Regions from separate parts of the Prescottella sp. R16 genome, predicted to be linked through region 2. Evidence: riboswitches for the same ligand, from Rfam matches in the RefSeq annotation. Region 2 holds a riboswitch; each other region holds the start of a gene.
What was found. A riboswitch is a leader RNA that binds a small molecule or an ion and turns the genes downstream of it on or off. The one in region 2 is predicted to bind S-adenosylmethionine.
Positions count from the first base shown of each region.

Region 1: another riboswitch for S-adenosylmethionine. It lies ahead of Q5696_RS16080 (bifunctional o-acetylhomoserine/o-acetylserine sulfhydrylase); the one in region 2 lies ahead of Q5696_RS10395 (hypothetical protein).
Region 3: another riboswitch for S-adenosylmethionine. It lies ahead of Q5696_RS02770 (aminotransferase class V-fold PLP-dependent enzyme); the one in region 2 lies ahead of Q5696_RS10395 (hypothetical protein).

Region 1 is NZ_CP130943.1:3,427,073-3,431,265, reverse strand. It holds gene metX (homoserine O-acetyltransferase MetX) at 1-199, opposite strand, end outside; gene Q5696_RS16080 (bifunctional o-acetylhomoserine/o-acetylserine sulfhydrylase) at 196-1,488, opposite strand; SAM riboswitch class IV at 1,629-1,744, opposite strand; gene Q5696_RS16075 (amino acid permease) at 1,890-3,269, shown strand; gene Q5696_RS16070 (NADP-dependent isocitrate dehydrogenase) at 3,489-4,193, shown strand, end outside.
Region 2 is NZ_CP130943.1:2,198,969-2,203,161, forward strand. It holds gene Q5696_RS10390 (hypothetical protein) at 1-1,632, opposite strand, end outside; gene Q5696_RS10395 (hypothetical protein) at 1,718-2,101, opposite strand; SAM riboswitch class IV at 2,131-2,242, opposite strand; partial or broken gene Q5696_RS21460 (DEAD/DEAH box helicase) at 2,379-4,193, shown strand, end outside.
Region 3 is NZ_CP130943.1:602,019-606,211, forward strand. It holds gene Q5696_RS02765 (Pls/PosA family non-ribosomal peptide synthetase) at 1-1,561, opposite strand, end outside; SAM riboswitch class IV at 1,703-1,817, shown strand; gene Q5696_RS02770 (aminotransferase class V-fold PLP-dependent enzyme) at 1,866-3,176, shown strand; gene Q5696_RS02775 (flavin reductase family protein) at 3,187-3,654, opposite strand; gene Q5696_RS02780 (YbaK/EbsC family protein) at 3,814-4,193, opposite strand, start outside.

The DNA.
Region 1 (4,193 bases), 1.2 Mb from region 2:
CGCCGGTCAGGGCGTGTTCGACGAGCACCACGTTGTCGCGGTTCGGGGACAGCTCGCCCCACCGCTGTACGGCCAGGGTGACGTCGGGCAGCACCGCACCGTTCTCGAGTTCGACCGAGCCGATGTCGACGAAGCCCAATTGCCCGTCCGGCGGGGGGAACCCCGCCGGACGGGCATGGCGAACCGAACTGACCGTCAAGATGCCGCCGCCGCGAATCCGGTCTCGAGGTCGGCGATGATGTCGGCGATGCCCTCGATGCCGACGGCCAGGCGCACCAGGCCCGGCGTGACACCGGCGGCGAGCTGCTCCTGCGGGGTCAGCTGCGAATGCGTCGTCGACGCGGGATGGATCACCAGCGAGCGCACGTCACCGATGTTCGCGACGTGGCTGTGCAACGTCAGCGCGTCGACGAACTTCTTGCCCGCGTCGACGCCGCCCTTCAGTTCGAACGTCACGATGGCACCCGTGCCGCGCGGCGCGATCGTCTTGCCCCGCTCGTACCACGGCGACGACGGCAGACCCGCGTACGACACCGTCGCCACCTCCGGGTGCGCCTCGAGGAACTCGGCGACGGCCTTCGCGTTCGCGACGTGCCGCTCCATCCGCAGGCTCAGCGTCTCGATGCCCTGCGCGATGAGGAACGCGTTGAACGGGGAGACGGCGGAGCCCAGGTCGCGCAGCAGTTGCACCCGCGCCTTGAGTGCGAACGCCGGCGCACCCAGATCGGCGTAGACGACACCGTTGTAGCTCGGATCCGGGGTGGTGAACACGTCGTGCCGGCCCTGGGTCCAGTCGAACGTGCCGCCGTCGACGATCACACCGGCGATCGAGGTGCCGTGCCCGCCGAGGTACTTGGTCGCCGAATGGACGACGATGTCGGCGCCGTGCTCGAGCGGCCGGATCAGGTACGGGCTCGCGACGGTGTTGTCGATGATCAGCGGGAGACCGTTCTCGTGCGCGACCTTCGACACCCCCGGGATGTCGAAGATGTCGTTGCGCGGATTCGAGACGGACTCGCCGTAGAACGCCTTCGTGTTCGGTCGGATCGCGGCCCGCCACTGCTCGATGTCGTCCGGATCGTCGACGAACGACACGTCGATACCCAGCCGGCGCAGCGTGTAGTGGAACAGGTTGTAGGTGCCGCCGTAGACGCGCGGGCTGGCCACGATGTGGTCGCCGGCTCCTGCGAGGTTGAGGATCGCGAACGTCTCCGCGGCCTGACCGGACGCGAGCAGCAGGGCCGCCACGCCACCCTCGAGTGCGGCGATCCGCTGCTCGACGGCGTCCTGCGTCGGGTTCATGATGCGGGTGTAGATGTTGCCGGGCTCGGCCAGACCGAACAGTGCGGCCGCATGATCGGTGCTGTCGAACGTGTACGACGTGGTCTGGTAGATCGGCAGCGCCCGCGCGTTGGTGGTGCCGTCGGGCAACTGGCCGGCGTGGACCTGCTTCGTCTCGAAGCTCCAGGTGTCCGTGATATCGGTCATGAGTCGTCTGCTCCGGATTCGGGAGTAGGGGAGAGCCGACGGCGATTGTCGCGCGCCGGGATGACTGGGCTACCTACGACAACAACACATCATGAGAACCTCCGGTGGGGCATGGCCCGGTCAGTGGGTCCGTCCCAGCGGACCCGCGCTTGTCACCCGACTCGCGTCGGGAAACCTGGTCATCACCCGGGGCACCCCACCGCGGTTGGAGGGTTGCCGGCCAGCGAGCCGGGGCTTGACGCTGACACTCTTGACCTGACCGCCGATAGTAGCGGTATCGACCGCGCGGTTGGAAGGAGGGCGGCAGGAAACGCATCACGGACATAGCGACCTGCTGTGATGTGGCGCACCGAAATACTCTTGCTGTCGACACCGCCCCCTTGTCGACCGGGAGTTCGATCGTGAAAGACACCGCCGCACCGCTGCACCGCGGACTCACGGCGCGCCACATCCGCTTCATCGCGCTCGGGTCCGCGATCGGCACCGGACTGTTCTACGGCTCGGCGGAGGCGATCGAGAAGGCCGGCCCCTCGGTACTGCTGGCGTACCTGATCGGCGGCGCCGTCATCTACCTCGTGCTGCGGGCGCTCGGCGAGATGGCGGTGAGCAACCCGGTGTCGGGGTCGTTCGGCGAGTACGCGAGCAAACACCTCGGCCCGTTCGCCGGATTCGCCACCGGCTGGACGTACACGTTCGAGATGATCGTCGTGTGCCTGGCCGACGTCACCGCGTTCGGCGTCTACATGGGGTTCTGGTTCCCCGACGTACCCCGCTGGATCTGGGTGCTCGCGGTCGTCTTCTTCATCGGCGCCCTCAACCTGCTCAGCGTCAAGGTGTTCGGTGAGGTCGAATTCTGGTTCACCCTCGTCAAGATCACCGCCATCGTCGCGATGATCGTCGGCGGCATCGCCGTCCTGATCTTCGGGTTCGGCATCCACGACACGTCCGCCGGCGTCTCCAACCTGTGGGCCGACGGCGGCTTCTTCGCGACCGGCTTCGGCGGTTTCCTCGCATGCTTCGCGATCGTCATGTTCGCGTTCGGCGGCACCGAGATCATCGGTATCACCGCCGGCGAGGCCGAGGACCCCGAACGCACCATCCCCAAGGCCATCAACACCGTGCCGGTGCGCATCATCCTGTTCTACGTGCTCACCCTCGCGGTCATCATGGCGATCAACCCGTGGCAGTCCGTCGATGCGCAGGGCAGCCCGTTCGTCGAGATCTTCTCCGGGCTCGGCCTCGGCCCGGCCGCGACGGTCCTCAACATCGTCGTCATCACCGCCGCCCTGTCCGCGATCAACAGCGACGTGTTCGGTGCCGGACGCATGATGTACGGCATGGCGCAGCGCGGTCAGGCGCCCGCCGTCATGCGCCGCGTCTCCCGCGCCGGGGTGCCGTGGATGACCGTCGTCATCATGGTGGTCACGCTGCTCGTCGGCGTCCTGCTCAACTACCTCATTCCCGAGCGGGTGTTCCTCGTCATCGCGTCCATCGCCACGTTCGCGACCGTGTTCGTGTGGCTGATGATCCTGCTGTCGCAGTACCGTGCCCGGAAGGCCATGACCGCCGACGAGGTGAAAGCTCTGAAGTTCCCGGTGCCGCTGTGGCCGTACGGGCAGCTCGCCGCCATCGGGTTCCTCGTCTTCGTCATCGCCCTCCTGGCCTTCGACGTCGACACCCGTGTCGCGTTCGTCGTCGGCGCCGGCTGGCTCACCCTGCTCGCCCTCGCCTATCTGCGTTGGGTCCGGCCACGCACTGAAACTTTGGTTACCCACGAGTAGGGTGTGAGGTTTCCCGCCCGGTGGTTGCCATCCGAACGAATAGCAGTACGCTCGTCATGTTTGGGTCGGTTCCGTGACGGGAGGCCCGAACCGATACGTTGGATAATCGAACCGTTGGCGGACTCACCCACAAAGTGGTCTGCGCACCCCCGATACCCAGGGGACCTGGCGCCCAGGTAGCGGCGCCAGGGACACTTCCTAGGAGGACGCGAAGCCCCCATGTCCAAGATCAAGGTCGAAGGCAAGGTCGTCGAACTCGACGGCGACGAGATGACCCGCATCATCTGGCAGTTCATCAAAGACAAGCTGATCCACCCCTACATCGATGTGGATCTCGAGTACTACGACCTGGGCATCGAGCACCGCGATGCCACCGACGACCAGGTCACCATCGACTCGGCGAACGCCATCAAGAAGCACGGCGTCGGCGTCAAGTGCGCGACCATCACGCCGGACGAGGCTCGCGTCGAGGAGTTCGGCCTCAAGAAGATGTGGCGTTCCCCGAACGGCACCATCCGTAACATCCTGGGCGGCACCATCTTCCGTGCGCCGATCCTGATCTCCAACGTCCCGCGTCTGGTCCCGGGCTGGACCAAGCCGGTCATCGTCGGCCGTCACGCGTTCGGCGACCAGTACCGCGCCACCGACTTCAAGGTCCACCAGGCCGGCACCGTCACCCTCACCTTCACCCCCGAGGACGGCTCCGAGCCGATCCAGCACGAGGTCGTGAAGATGCCCGAGGACGGCGGCGTCGTCATGGGCATGTACAACTTCAAGAAGTCCATCCAGGACTTCGCGCGGGCCTCGCTGTCCTACGGCCTGCAGCAGAACTACCCGGTCTACCTGTCGACCAAGAACACGATCCTCAAGGCCTACGACGGCATGTTCAAGGACGAGTTCCAGCGGATCTACGAGGACGAGTTC
Region 2 (4,193 bases):
CTGGCGGACCAGATCCAGATGACGTCCCAACTCCCCGCTGTACGAGATGTCGGGCAGATGCAGGGTGTTCTCAGACGTACTCCAGGCCAGCGGCGTGTAGACGTCCGTGCCGGATTCATCACTGAACGAGACCACGACGTACAGCCCGGTACCTCTTCGTTGCCATGCGGCCCGTAAAGCGGCGAGGTCCGGGGCAGGCAGATTCCACGGGGCGTCGAGGATGTTCTTGGTCATGTAGTGAGCGCTGAGAACGGCAGGGCCGGCATCGTCCGACGACACGAATACCTCACGTGCCGCGATCTGCTCGACCGGATTGCGGCGTGTGGGCATCGTCGGCATCGGACCCCACAGCGTCGGACACAATTGCTTCGCTTGATCGAACAGCATCCGATGCACCGGATGCCGGGGGTGTTCGGGCGCGATGTGTGCCACCGAACTGTTCGCTTCCCACCACGTCACCGTGCCGAGTGCCGCTCCGGTCCGAGCGAAGGCTGCGACAGTGCGGTCGTTGCCGTTCTCGTCGGAGACCTCGATACGAATGCCGCTCGGGTCGAACGACTCCCGTGTCACCGGGAGAGTCAGGTCGAACGTCATCGTCGACAGCTCCCCGGTATCGGTGAGTATCACGGGGTAGACGACGACACCCGGTTCCCGTCGACGGTCGGTACTGCGGCGAAGTTGATCGCCGGTGACGACCATTTGTTGTCCGTCGCTGATCACGACGGTGCCGAGACCGAGATAATCGGGATCGGTATCCCCGGTGAGTCGTGGACGTGCCGCCACCCATTCCGTCAGCAATCGATGCAATGGATGTAGCGGATTGGCCGGTTCGATCCGGCGGATCACACCGTCACCGGACCACCAGGTTGCCCTTCCTACGGTGGCCCCGGGGCTGGCCCCGGTTGTCGCCCGCACTTCCCGTAGCCCTTCGCCGCGGGACGACACCTCGAATCGATACCGGCCGGGATCGAACTCCTTCCGGCCCCAATGCGTATTCGCGTCGAGGATCACTTTTTCGGGCCTCCCGCGATCGCTTTCGGTGGCAACTGTCCAGAACTGCTGCCCGTCCGGGTCTGTGTGAGGCTGCGGATCTCCGACGACGACCCGTGCCCCGCGCGCAACGATCAGGTCACCTGGAATGAGGTCCGCAGGATCGGGTGCCCAGTGAGTGGAAGGATCCGGGACCCGCAGGATCGGACACGATTCCTCGGCTCGCGATATCAGCAACTGTCGCAGCGGATCGTGTGGACTACGCGGCGATAGGTTCAGGATGGTCCCGTCGGATTCACGCCACAACACTTCTCCGGATCGGAGTCCGTTCGACCAGGCGCCGATCGACCGGCGATCGTCTCGCGGCGTTTCGACCTCGAACTCGTACCGGCCGGCATCGAACGAGACTCGTTGCACCGGGGTATCGCAGTCGATGACGATTCGGGTGGGTTGCTGATTGCCGTGTACGACCTCGACGACGTGGAAGAGTGAACCGGACGGATCGCTGTACTGCTGCGGCGATCCCACGACGAGCGTCCGCCATCCGATCCCGCGGATACGGATCAAGTCCCCGGGCGAGAACTCTCCGGGGTCGACTGTGCTCTTGTTGCGGCTCCAGGGGCCGGACTTGTTGTTACTCAATACTTCCCCTATGGTGTGCGATTCTTCACAGTCGGCTGGACAGTACATCGACCGGCCGACACTGCAGTGTCGGATCATTGGTGTGTCAAAGCCGGGGCCGGCACGGCTGCCACTGATCCGATTCTTCGATGCTGTAGAGCGCTCGGCCCGCGGGGGTGTGGATCTGCAGTACGTTGAATCCTCGTAGTACGACGCGGCTGTCGGCGCCGAGGAGTGTGGCGGCGACCCCGTCCGGATCGTGGTTGCGGAACCATGTGACTTCGTCGCCGACGGTGGCTCGGATGAGGCCGTCACTGTCCACGACAGCGGTGACCTCGATTTCCGTCTCGGATTCGAACGCTTTGCGTGCCTGGATCCAGTGGACGTGATGGCCTGCACCGTACGATCCGCAGTCGGGTGCGGAGCTGCCGATCCTGCACACAGTGATCTGCGACTCGTTACCGGACTCGGAAGTGATGGGTTCGGTCATGGCGGATTCCCTCCGTCGGGGTCCCCTCGGGGACGCTCCTGCCCGCATCGGTCGACACGGACCACTTCGTCACCCGAACCACCCATGAGCATGGGGTTGGTGTGCGACCCAGTCGGGGCTTGGCGGCCGCATCTCGTGAAGTGCAGACACGATACTGCGAGGCACCGACAATTTCGGTGGGCAGCGGTTCCGTGGCCAGGTCTGTACCCGACCGGCCGCAGACCAGGGCAAGATATCCAGCTGAGTGTTGTCGGGTCTGCGAAGGGGCGGGTTGGTCATGGGTTCTGTTCACGAGGTGATCGAGGCGTTTCGTGAGGCGCCGTCGAACTCTGAGCGGGGTACCCAGTTCGAGCAGTTGATGGTCCGCTACTTCCAGCTCGATCCGTTGCTGTCGCAGCAGTACGAGCAGGTGTGGCGGTGGACGGACTGGCCGGGCCGTGATGGCAAGCCGGACACCGGGATTGACCTTGTGGCGCGGGAGCGGGACACGGGTGCATTCACGGCGATTCAGTGCAAGTTCTACGAGCCGACCCACACCCTCGCCAAGGCGGATATCGATTCGTTCTTCACGGCGTCGGGGAAGAAGCCGTTCACGAACCGGCTGATCATCTCGACCACCGATCGATGGGGAAAGAACGCGGAGGCGGCGCTCGAGGATCAGCACACGCCGGTGCAGCGGATCGGGTTGGCGGAGATCGCCGAGTCCCCGATCGACTGGGATGTGGCGTGGCCGAAGGGCGAACTTACGGTCACGTTGTCGGAGGCGAAGCGGCACGATCCGCGCCCGCATCAGCAGGACGCGATCGATGCGGTGTTCACCGGGTTTGATGCCGGTCACGACCGCGGCAAGCTGATCATGGCGTGCGGCACCGGCAAAACGTTCACCGCGTTGAAGATCGCGGAACGTACCGCCGCCGAGCAGGGTGGGTCGGCGAAGATCTTGTTCGCGGTGCCGTCGATCTCGCTGCTGTCGCAGACGTTGCGGGAGTGGACCGCCCAGACCCTGTTGGATCTGCGGGCGTTCGCCGTCTGCTCGGACACGAAGGTCTCCCGGGCCGCCGAGGACATCGGCGCGGTGGATGTCGCGATTCCGGTCACCACCGACCCGGCCACCCTCGCCGCGGAGATGGGGCACCGCAAGCGGGCGAAGGGGTTGACGGTGGTGTTCACCACCTACCAGTCCCTGCCGGTGGTCGCGGCCGCCCAGGCGCAGGGTGGGGTGGACGGGTTCGATCTGGTGATCTGCGACGAAGCCCACCGCACCACCGGCGTCACCTTGGCAGGTGAGGACGAGTCGAACTTCGTCCGCGTGCACGACGGGGACTTCCTCGAGGCGGCACGCCGGCTGTATATGACGGCGACGCCGCGTCTGTTCGACGAGAAGGTCAAGGACCAGGCGGCCGAGCATTCGGCCGAGCTGGCGTCGATGGATGACGAGACGAAGTTCGGGCCGGAGTTCCACCGGCTGTCGTTCGGGGACGCGGTCGAGCGGGGCTTGTTGACGGACTACAAGGTGATCGTGCTGACCGTCGACGAGGACCTCGTCGCCTCCCCGTTGCAGCAGCAGCTCGCCGGCGAGTTCTCCGAGCTGAAACTCGACGATGCGTCGAAGATCGTCGGCTGCTGGAACGGTCTGGCGAAGCGGGCCGGGCGGACCCCGGACGGCACCGGGTTCGCGCCGGGGGAGCCGCCGATGCGGCGGGCGGTGGTGTTCGCGAAGGACATCGCCGCCTCCAAGCAGGTCGCCGAGGTGTTTCCCGCGGTCGTCGACGCATACCGGGATCTGTTGGACGAGAGCGAGAACGACGGCCACGACATCGCGGCGACGAACCGGGATCTGGCGTGTTCGGTGCACCACGTCGACGGCACCTACAACGCCCTGCAACGCAACGCCGAACTCTCCTGGCTCAAGGCGCCGGTCCCGGAGGGGGAGTGCCGGATCCTCACCAACGCCCGCTGCCTGTCCGAAGGCGTGGATGTCCCCGCCCTGGATGCGGTGATGTTCCTGAACCCGCGTAACAGTGTGGTGGATGTGGTGCAGTCGGTGGGGCGGGTGATGCGTAGGGCCGACGGCAAGGACTACGGCTACATC
Region 3 (4,193 bases), 1.6 Mb from region 2:
CCACCCAGGCGGCGGTGCCGTCGAGGCCCAGCGCCTCCGGATCCTGTTCGGTGCCGGGCAGTGGCCACGGCAACGCGGCCCGGTCGACCTTGCCGGATGTCCGGGTGGGGAGCTCGTCGACCAGCGCGAGCCGCGGCACCAGGGCCGCGGGCAGTTGCTCGGCCAACAGCGCCCGGGCGGTGTCGAGGTCGAAGTCCGGATCGGTGCTCGCCAGATAGCCGACGAGGATCGCGGTGCCGGCCGGCGTCCTGCGGACCGCGGCCGCCGCCCCGGCCACCCCGGGCAGGTTCTGCAGCGCGTTGTCGACCTCACCGAGTTCGATGCGCCGGCCACCGATCTTCACCTGGTCGTCGGCGCGGCCCTGGAACAGCAGCCCGGCGGTGTCGAGGCGCACCAGGTCGCCGCTGAGGTACGCGCGGTCCCAGCCGAGAGTCGGCATGGGCGCATACTTTTCGGCGTCCTTCGCCGGATCCAGATACCGGGCCAACCCCACCCCTCCGATGACGAGTTCGCCGACCTCGCCCTCGGCGACCGGCTCGCCGGACGCATCGACCACCGCGAGATCCCAGCCGTCGAGCGGCAGTCCGATCCGTACCGGACCGGTGCCGTCCATCAACGACCCGCACGCGACGACCGTCGCCTCGGTGGGTCCGTACGTGTTCCACACCTCGCGGCCCGGTACCGCGAGCCGCTCGGCCAGCTCCGGTGGGCACGCCTCGCCACCGAAGATCAACAGCCGCACCGCTTCCAGTGCCTCGGCCGGCCACATCGCCGCCAGTGTCGGGACCGTCGAGACGACCGTGACGTCCCGCGACACCAGCCACGGACCCAGATCCATACCGCTGCGCACCAGCGACCGCGGCGCCGGCACCAGTGTCGCCCCGTGCCGCCACGCCAGCCACATCTCCTCACACGACGCGTCGAACGCCACCGACAAACCCGCCAACACCCGGTCACCCGGACGGAGTGGGCTGTCCGGCAAGAACATCCGGGCCTCGGCGTCGACGAACGCCGCGGCGTTGCGGTGCGTGACCGCGACCCCCTTCGGGGTGCCGGTCGAGCCCGACGTGAAGATGATCCAGGCGTCGTCGTCGAGACCCGGGCGACGGACACCGGGGGAGTCGGCGCGGGCCGCCGCCGTGCCCGCCGCGATGCCGTCGCCGGTGACGATCGCCGCCACCCGAGCCTCCCCGAACACGAGCTCGGCGCGCTCGTCCGGATCGTCGGCGTCGACCGGCACGTACGCCGCACCCGCCGCCAGCACCGACAGGATCGCGACGTACAGCTCGCGCGACCCCGACGGCATCCGCACCCCGACCCGGTCGCCTGCGCCGACCCCGGCCGATGCGAGACGCTCTGCACCGGAAGCGATCTCGTCGAGCAGTTCGCGGTAGGTGAGCGGTGCGTGGCCGTCGTCGACCGCGACCGCGTCGGGATGTGCGGCCGCCGTCGCCTCGAGGACGTCGACGAGCGTGCGCGGCGCGGGCGCGTGCGAGGACCGGAGGAACACGTCGGGAATCGCCGAACGTCGGCCCGTGTCGGAATCGGATCGAAGGGGCACGGCTGAAGTCCTGTCCTGCTCGTCTGTGCCGAGGCGGCTGTCTCAGCAGTTGTCCCACCTCCGGATGACCGTTCGGTGAACGGATCCGGCACCAGTATCGCGTTTGACAGTTGCCGAACCGTTCTGCCATCCTCGTCGCCAGGTCACGAGTACCAGCGTCAAGCCCCGGCTAGCTGGTCGGCAACCCTCCAACCGCGGTGGGGTGCTCCGGGTGACGACCAGGTCATGGTCCACAAGGACATGGCAAGCGCGGACTCCGATGGCGTCTCCAGCCGACGGGTCCCAGGACTCGAAGGATGTTGTGATGACCGCTGTACCCACCGCCACCTGCGCCGGCCCCCTCGCTCGCGTCTCCGGCTGTGACACGCAGGTTCCGCTCGTCGGCGGCGGCAGCTGTACGTACGCGAACTTCGACTACGCGGCCAGCGCCCCCGCGCTCGCGCAGGTCACCGACCGCCTCCAGGAGCTGCTGCCGTTCTACGCCAGCGTCCACCGTGGCGCCGGCTATGCCTCCCGGGTGAGCACCGACGCCTACGAGAGCGCCCGCGGATCCGTCGAACGTTTCGTCGGCACCGACACCGACCAGGTGGTCGTCTTCACCCGTAACACCACCGACTCGCTCAACCTGCTCGCCACGTGCGTGCCCGGCGACGTCGTCGTCCTCGACATCGAGCACCACGCAAACCTGTTGCCGTGGAAGAACTCCCGCATCGTCGAGGCCGCGGACACGGTCGTCGACACCGTCGCGCGGATCGAAAACGAACTGGCCGCCGCCCCCGCCGCCCTGCTGGCCGTCACCGGCGCGTCGAACGTCACCGGTGAGGTCCTGCCGATCGCGGAACTCACCGAGATCGCGCACCGCCACGGTGCCCGCATCCTCGTCGACGGCGCCCAGCTCACCCCGCACCGTCGCGTGCACCTCGCCGAGACCGGCGTCGACTACCTGGCCTTCTCCGGGCACAAGCTGTACGCGCCGTTCGGTGCCGGTGTCCTCGTCGGCCGCCGCGACTGGCTCGACGCCGCCGAGCCCTACCTCGCCGGCGGTGGCGCGGTACGCGAAGTGACCCTCGACGAGACCGTGTGGGCGCAGGCTCCGGCCCGGCACGAGGCCGGCAGCCCCAACGTCCTCGGGGTGGCCGCCCTCGCCGCCGCCTGCGACGCCCTCGCCGCCCTGGACTTCGAGCAGGTCGTCGAGCACGAGCGCGTGCTGGCGTCCCGCCTCGCCGACGGACTCGCCGAGATCGACGGTGTCCACCTGCTGCGCCTGTGGGCGGACGCCCCCGACACCGTCGGCATCGTCACGTTCACCATCGACGGCCACGAGCCCGGGCAGATCGCCGCCTACCTGTCCGCCGAACACGGCATCGGCGTCCGCGACGGCCGCTTCTGCGCCCACCCCGTCCTGAACCGCATCGGTCTCGCCGGCGGCGCCGTCCGCGCCAGCCTCGGCCTCGGTACCGGCTCCGAGGACGTCGAACGGTTGATCGCCGCCGTTCGGCAGCTCGCCGACGGCCGCGCCACCTGGAACTACGGCAAGACCGATGGACTGTGGAACCCGGTCCCCGAGACCCGCGGCTTCTCCACCGGCACCGCGGGCGCCGCCGAGTGCGTCTGACCTCGTAGTACTACCGGTCGAGAGGAGTCGGCCGGTGGTAGCAGCCCTCGTGGTAGAGCAGCGGCGCCGACGCGGCCTCGTCGTCGTTGTCGTTGTGCAGGCGGGTGATCAGACCGATCACCAGCGTGTGATCGCCCGCGGGAATCAACTGCTGCACCGTGGTGCGCATCCAGATCGGCGTGCCGTGCAGTACCGGCTCACCCGTCTCGAGCCGCGCCCACAGCGACTCGTCACTGAACCGTTCCGCAGCCGTGCGGGCGAACCGCTGTGCGAGATGCTGCTGATGCTCCCCGAGCAGATGCACCACGATCGAATCGGCGGCGTGCAGCGCGTCGGCACTCGACGAGCTCAGTGCGATGTTGAACGAGATCAACGGCGGATTCATCGACAGCGACGCGAACGACGTCGCGGTGAAGCCGACCGGCCCGTTCGGCGAATCCAGCGTGACGATCGTGACCCCGGCCGGATGGCGGCGCATTGCCGCCTTGTACTCGTCGTTGCCGATCCCGGCCTCGGTGGGGACGACGGTGAGGTCGGGCGTGTTCTCGACAGGCTGTGACAAGACAATTCTCCGATTCGAACCAGGACGATTGTCCGCCACTATAGGAGCGGGTCCTCCGGGCGACCAGGATTGTGCTCACTGAGCGGACGCGGCCGCCCCCATGTCGACGGCCAGCCCCGCGGTGACCCGCAGCAACTCGGGGAACGTCGTGCGGAAGACGGTCTCCGGGTGTCCCGCCGACGCCCACAGTTCTGCATACCCGGCCAGTGCCTCGTCGAGATACGTCGGCAGATTGGTGGGATGCCCCAGCGGTGCGACCGCGTCGACCGGCTGCCCTGTCACCTCCGCCGTGACGTCGTCGGACGCCGGCACCAGCGTGCCCTCCAAACGCTCGCCCGTCGCGGCCACGTCCACGACCCGTGCCCCCGACACCAGCAGCAGCACCGGTTCGTCGTCGAGCAGGAACACCCGCGCTGCGACGACGGAGCCCGCGTCCACACCCAGTGCGGCCGCGA